One region of the Phyllobacterium sp. 0TCS1.6A genome, then DNA from elsewhere that is predicted to be linked to it. Evidence: riboswitches for the same ligand, from Rfam matches in the RefSeq annotation. Region 1 holds a riboswitch; each other region holds the start of a gene.

Region 1 (3,452 bases):
CGCCGCAATTCGTCACGCGGGTCTAGTTGCCGGGGCAGGCTTCACGGGCCCAACCCTAGCTCACGGGTTTTACCGGGGGATCGTCATTGGCGGCGTCGTTGCGGCCGGGAAGTGCCAGGCGCGTCAGCGAAAAGGAAATGGCGTCGCGGATGATCGCCAGTTCGCGTTGCGCGCTCGCGCTGTCCGGCTCGATCGCCTGCAGCATGTCGCGCAGTTCCCGCAGGCGCAGATACAGGTCCCCGTCGGAATATTTCACCTTCTTGCACGGCTTCATCGGAGACATCCCTCCACGGATCTTCCGACGTTGGGTTAGACCATGTTTCGGCCCGCCCGTCAGGGCATGTCATTGCGCGGGAGCGGCCTGCGGGAGAATTTTCTCCCGCAAGCCATCAAGTCGCGATGATGCCGCTCAGCCTGCCGGCTGCCTGGTCTTGCGCAGATAGGGCAGGACGCGCTCGAAACCGCCGAAGCGTTTTTCCGCGTCTTCGTCGGAAACGGCGGCGGTGATGATGACATCCTCGCCCTGTTTCCATTGCGCCGGAGTCGCCACCTGGTGCTTCGCCGTCAGCTGGATACTGTCGATGGCGCGCAGGATCTCGTCGAAATTGCGTCCGGTCGTCATCGGATAGGTCAGGATCAGCTTGATCTTCTTGTCGGGGCCGACGACGAAAACCGAACGCACGGTGGCATTGTCGGCGGGGGTGCGGCCCTCGGAAGAATCGCCGGCTTCGGCCGGCAGCATGTCGTAGAGCTTGGCGACCTTCAGGTCCTTGTCACCGATAAGGGGATAGTCGACCTCGTGTCCGGTCGCCGTCTTGATGTCGTTCTTCCATTTCGAATGGCTCTCGACCGGATCGACGGAGATGCCGATGATCTTGGCGTTGCGCTTCTCGAATTCGGGCGCAAGACCGGCCATGTAGCCGAGTTCGGTGGTGCAGACCGGGGTGAAATTCTTCGGATGGCTGAAAAGCACCGCATAGCTGTCCCTGATCCAGTCGTGGAACCTGATCTCGCCCTGGGTGGTGTCGGCAGTGAAATCCGGCGCAGTGTCGTTAATGCGTAAGCCCATCGCTGTCTCCATTTTCGCTGAGTTCAGGCACCAGAACGGAAGGATTTGACGCGTTCCTCGCGCAAAAAGCTCCCGTTCACGCCAATTTCGCCGGGATTGTAGCGCGAGAGAGGCAAGAAGCAATGGCAAAGGCGGAGAATGGGGCGGCCTCCGGGAGCGCCGCAAGGCCGGCCGGTTCCGCCATGGCCGAGTTTCCCCGGTATATCGCCGATGCTCCCTTGACGGATCGGCCGGCGGTGGTTCTTATAGCGCCGTTCCGGTTCTTCCTGCCGCAAGGCAGGGAGCTAAGAGGGAAGTCCGTGAGGCAGGTTTGAACGCCTGCCGAAGCCGACGCTGCCCCCGCAACTGTAAACAGCGAGTTGCTGTCCCCGTCCATTCGCAAACCCTGGGTTTCGCGGATGGTGCGGTAAGCCACTGAAGCAATTTCCGCTTCGGGAAGGCCGGCCAGCAATGATGACCTGTGAGCCAGGAGACCTGCCGAAACATGTTGAATGTCCACGGGCGGGGTGTCCTGTGTCGCTTTGCATCGGCCCGCTGCTGCAATTCAGACGCAAAGCCCCGTCCATCACGATGATCGGGGTTTTTATCATGGGTCTTTCCTTCTGCCAGAACAGGAGCGGCATCCGCCGCGATGTCGATGCCTCCACCGCGCCCGAGGATGTTTTCATGCGCTGGCTGCTGTCGCGCCCGCAGGGCTCGGATATTGCCGAGGCGGCGCGGCGCGAAGTGGCGCGGCTTGAATCTCCCGCCAGCCGGCATGAAGGGGCGCGGCGGCTGCACGAATTGTTCCGTGCGCTCATCGAGGCTGAGCGGCCCGTCAGGGCTTGACCTGCGGCGGTTCTGGCCTAGTGTTGAAGTTGATGACCAAGACTTCGGGAGGAGGGACTTGGAGAAAAGTCAGAACGGCTTGCATGCCGAACAGATTCAGACGGCGCTGACCGGCAATGCAGCGGCGAAATCGGCGCTTGTCGCTTCATGGGGGCGATCGATGCGCCTCTATGGCTTGCAGCCGGATGACGAGCGCAGGCCGACCATCATCCTCACCGACCGCGAATTGCGCGAAGCGCGCGAAAGGCTCGGCTCCCTGATATCCACCGCCTCCGCTTCCCTCGACCGCCTCTATTCCGCCGTCGGCGGCGCCGGCTGCTGCGTGCTGCTTGCCGACAAGAACGGCGTGCCGGTCGACCGGCGCGGCTATGAGGGCGATGACGCGACTTTCTCGAAGGTCGGCCTGTGGACCGGCGCCGTATGGAGCGAGGAAAGCGAGGGCACCAACGGCATTGGCACGGCGATCGCCGAACAGCGGCCGCTGACGATCCATCGCGACCAGCATTTCCGCAGCCGCAACACGGCGCTTTCCTGCACGTCGGCGCCGATCTTCGATCATTGCGGCCGGCTGATGGCCGTCATCGACGTTTCCTCGGCGCGCGCCGACCTGACCGAGGGCGTGGTGCGGCTGATCGGCATGGCGGTCTCAGACGCGGCGCGGCGGGTGGAGGCCGAGAATTTCCGCCTGGCCTTCCCGCGGGCGCGCATCGTCATGGCCGAGGGCGACCCCGGCAGCGAGCGCGCGCTGAATGCGCTGATCGCGGTCGACCAGGACGATCTCGTCATCGGCGCGTCGCGCTCCGCCCGGCAATTGCTGGGCCTCACCGACGAGAACCTGCGGACGCCGCTGCCGGCAGCCAATCTGCTGGGCCATGAACGCGACGCCGCCGCCGATTTCGCCGCGGCGGAACGCAGCGTCATCCAGCGCGTGCTGCGCCGGGCCAATGGCAATGTCTCCGTTGCCGCCAGCATGATGGGCATGAGCCGCGCCACGCTGCACCGCAAGCTGAAGAAGCTCGGCCTGAACTAGTGTGGGACGATCGCCTGTCGCAGATATGCGACAAATGCCGGCATCAACTCGCCATGGCGGGATGACAGCCGCGCCAGAGCGCGCGAAGCTCTCCATAGCCGCAGGAGGCGGCCCGGAAATTCGCGCGTATTGCATCTGCAGCAGTCCGCTGCAGGAGCCGGCGCAAGGGAGGAAACCATGAACAAGGTAGAATTCAACCGCACTGTAAAACCCAACTTCAAGGCCAGATACGGCAATTTCATCGGCGGCAAGTTCGTCGAACCGAAGGCCGGCAGATATTTCGAGAACACCTCGCCGGTGAACGGCCAGGTCCTTTGCGAGGTGGCGCGATCGGACGCCAGCGACGTGGAAGCGGCGCTCGACGCCGCCCATGCCGCCAAGGAAGGCTGGGGCCGCACCAGCGCTGCCGAACGCAGCGTCATGCTCAACAGGATCGCGCAGGTGATGGAGGACAATCTCTCCGTCCTGGCCCAGGCCGAGACCTGGGACAATGGCAAGCCGATCCGCGAGACGACCGCGGCCGAC
Region 2 (3,452 bases), on a different contig from region 1:
TCGCCGGTCAGGAGCCCGGAAGTCGGATCGAGGCCGATCCAGCCCGCACCGGGCAGGTAAACCTCGCACCAGGCGTGGAGGTCGGTGAAATCGACGCTGGTGCCGGCCGGGCCGTCGAGCGCCACGAGGTCCGGCTTGAGCTGGATGAGATAGCCGGACACGAACCGCGCCGCCAGCCCGAGATTCCGCAGTACCTGGACGAGAAGCCAGCTCGTATCGCGGCACGAGCCGGTTCCGGCGCGCAGCGTATCCTCCGGCTCCTGCACCCCGGGCTCGAGGCGGATGACATAGCCGATCTCGCGCTGCAGGCGGGCATTGAGCGCGACGACGAAATCGACCGTATTGACCGGCGTCCTCTCGATGGAGGCGAGGAAATCGGCCACCAGCGGCCCGCATGGCTCGGGCTCCGTATAGATCGACAGGTCCCGGCGCAGCTCCTGCGGATATTCGAACGGCCAGGTCTCCGCTTCCGGCTCGACGAAGAAATCGAACGGATTGTAGACGGTCATGTCGGCAACGAGATCGACTTCGATCTTCAATTCGCTCACCGGTTCCGGAAAGACGAAACGCGCGAGGAAATTGCCGTATGGGTCCTGCTGCAGATTGACGAAATGATTGGCCGGGCTGACCTTCAGCGAATGGCTTGGAACCTTGGTGCGGGAATGGGGCGCAGGCTGGAGCCGGATGATCTGCGGCCCGAGCCGGATGGGCCGATCATATTTATAGTGCGTCAGATGGTAGAGCGCAGCTTGTATTGCCATGTGGCCTCATATCCAGACAGAGATCCCTCGGGTGCGAAGCCCACCTTAAGCTAACCTACTGCGGGGCCTTGTCACGCTCAAAATTTGATCACGCCCAAAATTTGTTCCCTGCCGCTTTTTATCGCCAGCCGGCCAGTGCGGGCTGTTCCCTTTGCCTGCGCTTTGGGTTACAGATTCGAGCGATGGTTTCTCCGGTTCGACAAAGCCGGAGATGAAAAGGGAACACGGTAAGGCGTACCCAAACGGGACCGATGCCGTGGCTGCCCCCGCAACTGTAGGCGGTGAGTGAAGCCCGATATGCCACTGGGAAACCGGGAAGGCAGGGCGGAATGACGACCCGCAAGCCAGGAGACCTGCCATCAAACGGATAACTCGAACCGGACGGGGTGTGCCGGCGGCGATGCAGTGCCGGTAGATTCGCGTCTACTTTTCCGGTCCATTCGAAGGCCCGGTCCGTTTCGGAGGCATAATCGTCCCTGCTGACCCCTTCCAGAACAGCCGGACATGCCAACGCCGAAAGCAAGTATCTCCGCCCTCTTCGCATCGTCTCCCGCCGCTCCGTGGGTGAGCGTCGCCCTGCGGCCCGGCAAGGTCAAATGCCTCGCCGACACTTGCGCATGTTATAACATATCATTATGGCTTGCCCATCATGCAGCATCGAGGATATCTCAATGAGTGAGCCCGCCCTGTCGATGGATGCGCTCGGCTACCGCGCCGGCAATGGCCGCATGCTGGTCGAGCCGACGAGCCTCGAGATCGGCGCCGAACAGCGGCTGGCGATCATCGGTCCGAACGGCGCGGGCAAATCGACATTGCTGCGCATGATGGCCGGGCTGCTGAAGCCCTCCTCCGGCAGCGTCCGCATCCATGGCGACGACATTGCGGCGCTTCGGCCGCTCGACCGTGCCCGGCTGATCGCCGTCGTCGGCCAGACCGATGCGCCCGCCGGGCAATTGCTCGTGCAGGATTATGTCGCGCTCGGCCGCATCCCGCACAGCGGCGCCTTCAGGCGCGACGAGGACGCGGCAATCGTCGAGGAGGCGCTTGTCCGCGTCGATCTGGCGGCATTCGCGCGCCGGCCGGTCGCCTCGCTGTCGGGCGGGGAGCGCCAGCGCATGCAGCTCGCCCGCGCCCTCTGCCAGAAGCCGAAAGTGCTCTTCCTCGACGAGCCGACCAATCATCTCGATCCGCGGGCGCGAAGCGAGCTGCTGGCGCTGGTCGGCGGCCTCGGCGTCACCACGATCGCCGTGCTGCACGACCTGCCGCTCGTCGCCCCCTTCGCCACGCGCATCGCCGTCATGCAGCAGGGTCGGGTCGTCGCGACCGGCACCCCGGACGAATGCCTGACGCCGCGGATCGTCAGCGACGTCTTCGCCCTCGACGTGCTGAGGATGCGCCATCCCTCGCAGGACCGCGACCTGATGGTCTTCGAGGCCAGCCTCCCCCATTCCGCATCCCAGCCCATACGGAGCAAATCATGAAGAAGTTCGCGCTATCCCTCGCTCACATGCTTGCGCTGCTGGTGCCGCTGCCGGCGCTTGCCTTCCCAGTCACCGTCGAAAGCTGCGGCCGCTCCGTCACCTTCGACAGCGCGCCGAAGCGGGCGGTGATCCAGGACATCAATATGAGCGAGATGGCCTTCGCGCTCGGCCTGCAGCCGTCGATCGTCGGCGTCAGCGGCATTACCGGCTGGTACAAGCTGGACGATGCGTTCAAGCAGCAGCTCGGCGACATTCCGGAACTCGCGCCGAAATATGCCAGCGTGGAAAACCTCGTGGCGGCAAGCCCGGATTTCTTCTTCGCCGGCTGGTATTACGGCATGAAGCCCGGCGGCGACGTGACGCCCGATACGCTGGCGCCCTATGGCATCAAGACGCTGGAGCTGACGGAAAGCTGCATCCATCTCGACAGGAACAGGCCGGCGGCGACCATGGAACTGCTCTATGGCGACATGAAGAAGCTCGGCATCATCTTCGGCAAGGAGGCCGAGGCCGACAGGCTGATCGCCGGCTGGAAAGAGCGCCTGGCCGAGATAAGGTCGAAGATCGGCAGCGACAGCGGCACCCGCGTCTTCCTCTATGATTCAGGCGACGACAAGCCTTTCACGGCCGGCAAGTTCGCCATCCCGACCGCGATGATCGCCGAAGCCGGCGGCACCAATATCATGGCCGACATGGAAACCAGCTGGGGCACGACATCCTGGGAAACCGTGGCGGCGCGCAACCCGCAATTCCTCGTGCTGCTCGATTACCAGGACAATGCGGGCTATGCCAAGCTGCTCGACTTCCTGAAATCGCACCCGGCGATGAAGGAGACCGACGCGGTGAGAAACCAACGCTTCGTCGCCCTGCGCTATGCGGAACTGACGCCCGGGCCGGCCAATGTCGAGGCAATCGCCAAGATCGCCAACGCGATGCACCCGGAAGCATTCTGAGTGCAGATACCGGGCCGCACGATCTTCGGACTGGGCGCGGGCGTGGTGCTGATCGCCACGCTTGCCGTGCTGTCCGTCGCCTATGGATCGACCTTCATCGCGCCGGGAGAGGTCATTCGCTCCCTTGCCGCCAGCCTTGGCCTTGGCGGCTCGGACACGCCGCTGCCGATCCAGCGCATCGTCGTCGATCTGCGGCTGCCGCGGGCGGTGCTGGCGATAGCCGTCGGCGCGGGTCTGGGCGTCATCGGCGCCATGCT
Region 3 (3,452 bases), on a different contig from region 1:
CGAAGGGGCGGGATCGCCGGCCGAGATCAACCTGCGGGCGGGAGACATCGCCAATATGGGCTTTGCAACGCGCGCCGGTGTTCCGGTGGTGCTCGTCGGCGATATCGACCGTGGCGGTGTCATCGCGTCCATCGTCGGTACACACACCATTTTGCCGCAAGAGGATCGCGGCATGATCGCCGGCTATATCATAAACAAGTTTCGCGGCGACGTATCGCTGTTCGACGAAGGGTTGAAATCGATCACCGATTTTACCGGCTGGCGTTCCTTCGGCGTTGTTCCATGGCTCAAGGATGCGGCGCGCCTGCCGGCGGAGGATTCGGTCGTGCTGGAGCGGCTGACCCGAAGTGCCGGCCCCGCGCTGAAAATCGCCGTGCTGGTGCTCGACCGGATCGCGAATTTCGACGATCTTGATCCACTCGGCAGCGAGCCGGCCGTCGAACTCAATTGGGTGCACCGAGGCGAGCGGATACCGGCCGATGCCGGCCTTGTCATCATTCCGGGCTCCAAATCCACCATCGGCGATCTTCAGCAGTTGAAAGCGAATGGCTGGGATCAGGATCTTCATCTCCATCGCCGGCGGGGAGGCACGATTGTCGGCATTTGTGGCGGCTACCAGATGCTTGGGCGCAGCATATTCGACCCTGACGGCATCGAGGGACCTGCGCGAGAGGTCGATGGTCTTGGTTTTCTCGACGTCACGACCATCATGGAGCCTGAAAAGACCGTGCGCAATGTGACGGCGCATTCGCTGCATTTCGACTTGCCGCTGGAGGGATATGAAATCCATCTCGGCAGGACTGCCGGGCCCGATTGCACCCGGCCTGCGACGCGTATCAATGGGATCGATGATGGAGCGACTTCCGCTGACGGCAAGGTTTTCGGAACCTATCTCCATGGATTGTTCGGCGCCGACGATTTCAGGACGCAGTTTCTGCGTTCGATGGGAGTTGTGGCGGAACCGTCGAATTACAAGGCAGGCGTGGAACTCGCCCTTGACGCCATCGCCGCGCAACTCGAGCAGGTTCTGGACATCGATGCGCTCCTTTCCGTCAGTTCGATCTCCCGGTGAAGGCCATGGCGGATTTGTTTTGACATTTCGCGCGCTTGGTGACTAACGTTCGGGATTGATTGGTTCCCGCTTGGCCAAAGGCTTAGGGATCAAAAGGGAATACGACGACCGTACCCATCAGGGCGGTCCAACCGTAGCCGACCCCGCGACTGTAGAGCGGATAGGATCATGCCATCGCTGCGAGCCGAAGCGCTTGCAGCAGCCACTGGGAAACCGGGAAGGAGGCAAGGATCTTATGACCCGCGAGCCAGGAGACCTGCCAGTCAAAGGGCAATAATGCCCAGAACCGAAGGATTGTCCCTTCTGGCCCTGCACGGAGGTTGTTATGGCTGCCACTTCTACTTCGAATACGATTTCCATACCGCTTGCTTCGCGTATGACGACCGCTGTCGTCTCGCTGCTGCTCGGTGTCTTCATCATTTATGGCGTCGGCATGGCCCATTCCGACATGCTGCACGATACCGCGCATGATACGCGCCATTCCTACGGTTTTCCCTGCCACTGAGCCGAAGCTGAATCTGATTCTTTAGCGCGCTTGATTGCCGAAAAACCTGCGGTTTTGACCGATATCGTTGCGGTATCGGCACAATCGTATTCCGATGGGGACTGAAACCATGTTGGTAAAATATCTTCTGGCTACAATCGTGGCCGGATTGTTCGCCGGTATCCTTCTCACGCCGGCCATGTATGTCCGAAACGTACCTCTGATCCTGCACGCCGAACAATTCGAAGGCGAGGGCGGGCATTCGCACGAATCGGACCATGCGGCGCAGGGTGCCGCTGCGACGCCGCATGAACATGCCGAGGAGGCCGGGGCAGAACTCCCGTTAGGACGGCTTGGCAATACCTTGCTGATCAATCTCGTTGCGGGTGCGGGCTTTGCACTGGTGACCGGCGCAGCCGCCCTGTTTCTCGGCCGTCGCATCACGTTGCAGAACGGCGTCTATTGGGGTCTGGCAGGGTTCTTCATCTTCAACTTCGCACCCGCTTTCAGCCTTGCGCCGGAACTGCCCGCAATGCCCGCTGCCGATCTCGCGGCCCGTCAGACCTGGTGGCTGGTCACAGTTCTGCTCACGGCCGGCGGCCTCTATCTGATCGTGCTTAAAGATTTCATCTGGGCGAAGATCGCCGGCATTGCGCTCATCGTCGCGCCTCATCTCTACGGCGCGCCCGAGCCCGATAATCTCACCTCGCCGGTTCCGCCGACGCTGGCATCGGAATTTGCCGTATCGACGTTGGCGACGAACCTCTTCTTCTGGGCCGTACTCGGTATCTCGCTGGGCTGGCTCCTGCAGACTTACGCTCAATCGGAGCTTGAAGTCTGATGCATGAACTGGATCGCGGCTGCACGCTCGTGCTTGGCGGCGCGCGGTCCGGCAAGTCGAGCTTTGCCGAAGGACTAGCCGAAAGTTCAGGCAAGCGCTTCGTCTATATCGCAACCGGGCGTGCCTGGGATGAGGAGATGACACAGCGTATCGCGCTTCACCGACAAGGACGTGGCGCTTCGTGGGTGACGGTAGAAGAGCCGCTCGATCTCGTTGCGGCGCTGGAGGCGAATTGCGGGGCGGAGAATGTGGTTCTCGTCGATTGCCTGACGCTATGGCTGACAAACCTCATGATGGCTGAAAAGGATGTGGACGAGGAAATTGCGCGGTTCGTCGCGCTGCTGCCCAAGCTGGAAGGCGCGACGTTGCTCGTATCGAACGAAGTGGGCCTCGGCATCGTGCCGGAGAACCGCATGGCGCGCGATTTCCGCGACCATGCCGGCAGGCTCCACCAGGCGGTGGCCAAGGTTGCCGCGAGTGTTTATTTTCTGGCAGCCGGGCTGCCGCTCAAAATGAAGGGATAATGAAATGCAGGGGCACAAGATTCCGGCGACGGTAATCACTGGTTTTCTAGGATCGGGCAAGACGACGATGATCCGCAATCTGCTGGAAAACGCAGATGGCAAGCGTATCGCGCTGATCATCAACGAATTTGGCGATCTCGGCGTCGATGGCGGACTGCTCAAGGGCTGCGGCATCGAAGCCTGCCGGGACGAGGACGTCATCGAACTCAACAATGGCTGCATATGCTGCACCGTGGCCGATGACTTCATTCCGACAATGACCAAGCTGTTGGACCGCGAGGATCGGCCTGATCATATCGTCATCGAGACGTCCGGCCTGGCACTACCCCAGCCGCTGGTGGCAGCCTTCAATTGGCCGGAAATCAAGACGCAGGTCACCGTCGATGGCGTTGTGACGGTCATCGATGCCGCTGCGGTCTCCGAGGGCCGTTTTGCAGATGATCACGGCAAGGTCGATGCACAAAGGGCGCAGGACGAATCGCTCGATCATGAGAGCCCGTTGGAGGAGCTGTTCGAAGATCAGATCAGGGC
Region 4 (3,452 bases), on a different contig from region 1:
TCCGCAGGATGGATTCGGGCTGCGTCCCGAGTTCGAAGGTCATGAACTGGCCCGGCTCATACCGGAACCAGTTCTGATTGTCGGAGCGAAAGGTGAAGGTCTTGACGTTGGGCGCTTCCTCGACGACCGACAGGCACTCCAGGAGGTGCAGCCTGTCGCTCCACGGCTGCATCTGGTCGAGATGTTTGTAACCGTGGCCCTGGGGAACGCCCATGTTCATCATGCCACCCTGCTGAGCTTCGCGTCGCCGCCGAGACGGCTTTCCATCATGTTGCCGTACCATTCGAGGAATTGCAGGACGCCACCCTCATGCTCGGGCGAATAGGGTCCCGGCTCGTAGGCAGGCGAGCGAATGCCGAATGCATTCTCCTCGACGATCCTGCGATCCTGGTCGTTGGTCTCGAGCCAGACATGGGTGAGCTCGTCGATCGTATAATCGACGCCTTCGACCGCATCCTTGTGCACCAGCCACTTCGTCGTCACCTGCGTTTCGTTCGGACCGAGCGGCAATACCCGGAACGAGATGGCATGATCGGCGAGAATGTGGTTCCAGGTACCGGGATAATGATAAAGCAGCAGCGAGCCGATCCGGCGCGCATTGACATCGTCGCTCAACTGGCGGCCGACGGCGCGCCTGCCCGACAACGTATAGCTTTCCGCCTCGCCCAGCAGCGGCACCCGCGTTGCACGGTATTGGCCATTGTCGGAGATGCGGAATATGCTCGGCAGGCCCTCGGATTCGCACTTGTCCCAGTGGGCGACGATCTCCGGATCGCTCTTCGATCCCTGAATGCCGGTTGCGCTCGGCGCTTCGGGGAACGTCTTGCACAATTCAGGATGGTTGCCTGCGCAGTGATAGCACTCGCGGTTGTTCTCCCATACCAGCTTCCAATTGCCCTTCTCGACAATCGTGCTCTGATAGGCGATCTTCGTTTCCGTCAGGCGGTGCGGGGCCAGATACGGCTCTAGCAGCGCGCGTGCAGGCCCAAAATCCGGCGCCACCTGGGCAAGGCAGATGAAGACATATCCGCCGACGCTCTCGCAATGCACCGGCTTCAGGCTGAACTGGCTCGCATCGAAATCATCGCCCATCTGCCGCGCGAACAGCAGCCGGCCGTCGAGTTCATAGGTCCATTGATGGTAGGGGCACACAAGCTTGGCCGAGCTTCCGCGCTCGCCCGCGCAAATGCGCGAACCGCGATGGCGGCAGGAATTGTGGAATGCCCGAATGTTCTTCTCCCGGTCGCGCACGATGACGATGGGATAGTCGCCGACCTGCACGGTGAAGTAGTTGCCGGGGCGCGCCACCTCGCAATCATGGCCCACGAACAGCCAGTCGCGGTAGAAGATCGTCTCCATGTCCAGCCGGAAGTAATCCGGATCGGAATAGAAGGGCTGCTCCAGCCCGTAGCCCTGTTTGCGCTGCCTGAGGCTTCTCAGTAGTTCCGCTTGAATATCCATGTCGTGTCCTCGCCTGCCAATATTGCGAAAGAACTGACTGGTGGTGATGGAGAAGATGCCTGCACGGGCATACCGGGCATTATCATACTCCTTGATCGCCCACCGCGATCAGTCGGTTTATGGCCTGGGGCTGGTTTCCGGGCTCTGGAGCTCCCTCGCAGGACGCCGCGACGCCTTCCCGGGAATTCCCCAGTGGCTCTTTTGCCGCGTTTTACTCCACCACCGTTGCGGGGGCAGCGCCGGGTTCAGACCGGCTTCCCAATTCTCCGCTCCCCTAGAAGCGGCACCTCAAGCAGCTCCATATGAGCACTAGGCAAGATAAAAGGATAGGTGCGGAAACGACATGGCATTTACGCAAGACGACACGGCCCGCCTCATGGCCGGCCGTGCCGCAGATACGCGGTTTTCGCAGGTGCTAGCCGCGATATCGATATTGCTCGATGGACTGGGGCTTCATCTCGATGGAGAAGCCGGGAAGCGAGGGTGGCATATAGGCCGCATCGCGTATGACGCATGGATCGACGAAATGCTCGTGCAGATGGTCGACATACTCGATCACCCTGCCCTCCTTGGTGCCGGAGACGGCGACATAATCGAGCATCGACAGATGCTGGACATATTCGCAAAGGCCGACGCCGCCCGCATGGGGCCAGACCGGAAGTTGATACTTGGCCGCAATCAGCAGGACGGCGAGCACCTCGTTTAGGCCGCCCATGCGGCATGAATCGATCTGCACCACGTCGATCGCGCCTTCGGCGATGAACTGCTTGAACATGATGCGGTTCTGGCACATCTCGCCGGTCGCCACCTTGACCGGGTGGATCGCCTCGCGGATCTTCCTGTGGCCGGCAACGTCGTCCGGGCTCGTCGGCTCTTCGATGAAGAACGGCTTCACGAAGGAAAGCTTCTTCACCCAGTCGATGGCTTCGCCCACTTCCCAGACCTGGTTGGCGTCGATCATCAGGATGCGGTCCGGTCCGATGACCTCGCGCGCGATCGTAAGACGGCGGATGTCGTCCTCCAGATCGCGTCCGACCTTCATCTTCACATGATTGAAGCCCGCATCCACCGCTTCCTGGCACAGGCGGCGCAGCTTCTCGTCGGAATAGCCGAGCCAGCCGGCGGATGTCGTATAGCAGGGATAGCCTTCGCGCTTCAGCGTTTCGATGCGTTCCGCCTTGCTCTGCTCTGCCTTGCGCAGAATTTCCAAAGCCTCGTCCCGCGTCAGCACGTCGGTCAGGTAGCGGAAATCGACGATATCGACGATCTCCTCGGCGGTCATCTCGCCGACGAGCTGCCAGACCGGCTTGCCGGCCTGCTTGGCCAGCAGATCCCAGACGGCATTGACGACGGCCCCGGTAGCAAGATGCATCGCCCCCTTGTCCGGCCCGATCCAGCGCAATTGACTGTCGCCGGTGATGAAACGCCAGAACCGCCCCGGGTTCTCCTTCACCCAGGCAAGATCGAGGCCGATGACAAGATGCTTCATCGCTTCGATGGCAAGGCAGCAGATTTCATTGCCGCGCCCGATGGTGAAGGTCAGGCCGTGCCCCGAGAGGCCGTCAGTATCCGTATCAAGCACCACATAGGCTGCGGAATAGTCCGGATCGGGGTTCATCGCATCCGATCCGTCCAGGCTTTGGGAGGTTGGAAAACGGATATCGAAGACGCGAAGGTCGGTAATGCGGGTCATGTTCTTTCCTCAGACGGTCCAGCCGCCGTCGATATTGTAGGCCTGGCCGGTCGTATAGGTTGCGCCGGCGAGGTAGACGGCGAGGTCGGCAATCTCCTCGGGCATGCCGAGCCGCCCCATCGGCTGGCGGGCGATGAACGCCGCGCGTGTCGCCTCATAGTCGCCACCCGCGCGCATGCGCTGCTCCAGCGACGGGCTTTCGACCGTGCCGGGGCAGATGGCGTTGCAGCGTATGCCTTGCGTGATGAAATCCGCCGCTACCGACTTGGTGAGGCCGAGAACCGCCGCCTTGGTGACC

Evidence for each region. A riboswitch is a leader RNA that binds a small molecule or an ion and turns the genes downstream of it on or off. The one in region 1 is predicted to bind cobalamin.
Region 2: linked by a shared signal. The riboswitch ahead of OSJ75_RS20510 (ABC transporter ATP-binding protein) and the one ahead of OSJ75_RS05280 (hypothetical protein) in region 1 are both predicted to bind cobalamin.
Region 3: linked by a shared signal. The riboswitch ahead of OSJ75_RS01740 (CbtB domain-containing protein) and the one ahead of OSJ75_RS05280 (hypothetical protein) in region 1 are both predicted to bind cobalamin.
Region 4: linked by a shared signal. The riboswitch ahead of OSJ75_RS19130 (aromatic ring-hydroxylating oxygenase subunit alpha) and the one ahead of OSJ75_RS05280 (hypothetical protein) in region 1 are both predicted to bind cobalamin.

Annotation. Positions count from the first base shown of each region.
Region 1 covers NZ_JAPMAB010000002.1:231,063-234,514, reverse strand. Annotated here, with positions in the region: gene OSJ75_RS05295 (OsmC family protein) at 1-26, shown strand, start outside; gene OSJ75_RS05290 (hypothetical protein) at 56-274, opposite strand; gene OSJ75_RS05285 (peroxiredoxin) at 410-1,069, opposite strand; cobalamin riboswitch at 1,310-1,566, shown strand; gene OSJ75_RS05280 (hypothetical protein) at 1,658-1,897, shown strand; gene OSJ75_RS05275 (GAF domain-containing protein) at 1,956-2,927, shown strand; gene adh (aldehyde dehydrogenase) at 3,105-3,452, shown strand, end outside.
Region 2 covers NZ_JAPMAB010000011.1:108,151-111,602, reverse strand. Annotated here, with positions in the region: gene OSJ75_RS20515 (DUF2126 domain-containing protein) at 1-761, opposite strand, end outside; cobalamin riboswitch at 928-1,137, shown strand; gene OSJ75_RS20510 (ABC transporter ATP-binding protein) at 1,433-2,242, shown strand; gene OSJ75_RS20505 (ABC transporter substrate-binding protein) at 2,239-3,195, shown strand; gene OSJ75_RS20500 (FecCD family ABC transporter permease) at 3,196-3,452, shown strand, end outside.
Region 3 covers NZ_JAPMAB010000001.1:370,100-373,551, forward strand. Annotated here, with positions in the region: gene OSJ75_RS01735 (cobyric acid synthase) at 1-1,072, shown strand, start outside; cobalamin riboswitch at 1,116-1,351, shown strand; gene OSJ75_RS01740 (CbtB domain-containing protein) at 1,398-1,577, shown strand; gene OSJ75_RS01745 (CbtA family protein) at 1,687-2,397, shown strand; gene cobU (bifunctional adenosylcobinamide kinase/adenosylcobinamide-phosphate guanylyltransferase) at 2,397-2,921, shown strand; gene cobW (cobalamin biosynthesis protein CobW) at 2,926-3,452, shown strand, end outside.
Region 4 covers NZ_JAPMAB010000010.1:39,655-43,106, forward strand. Annotated here, with positions in the region: gene OSJ75_RS19125 (hybrid-cluster NAD(P)-dependent oxidoreductase) at 1-220, opposite strand, end outside; gene OSJ75_RS19130 (aromatic ring-hydroxylating oxygenase subunit alpha) at 220-1,461, opposite strand; cobalamin riboswitch at 1,572-1,767, opposite strand; gene OSJ75_RS19135 (L-fuconate dehydratase) at 1,877-3,154, opposite strand; gene OSJ75_RS19140 (SDR family oxidoreductase) at 3,164-3,452, opposite strand, start outside.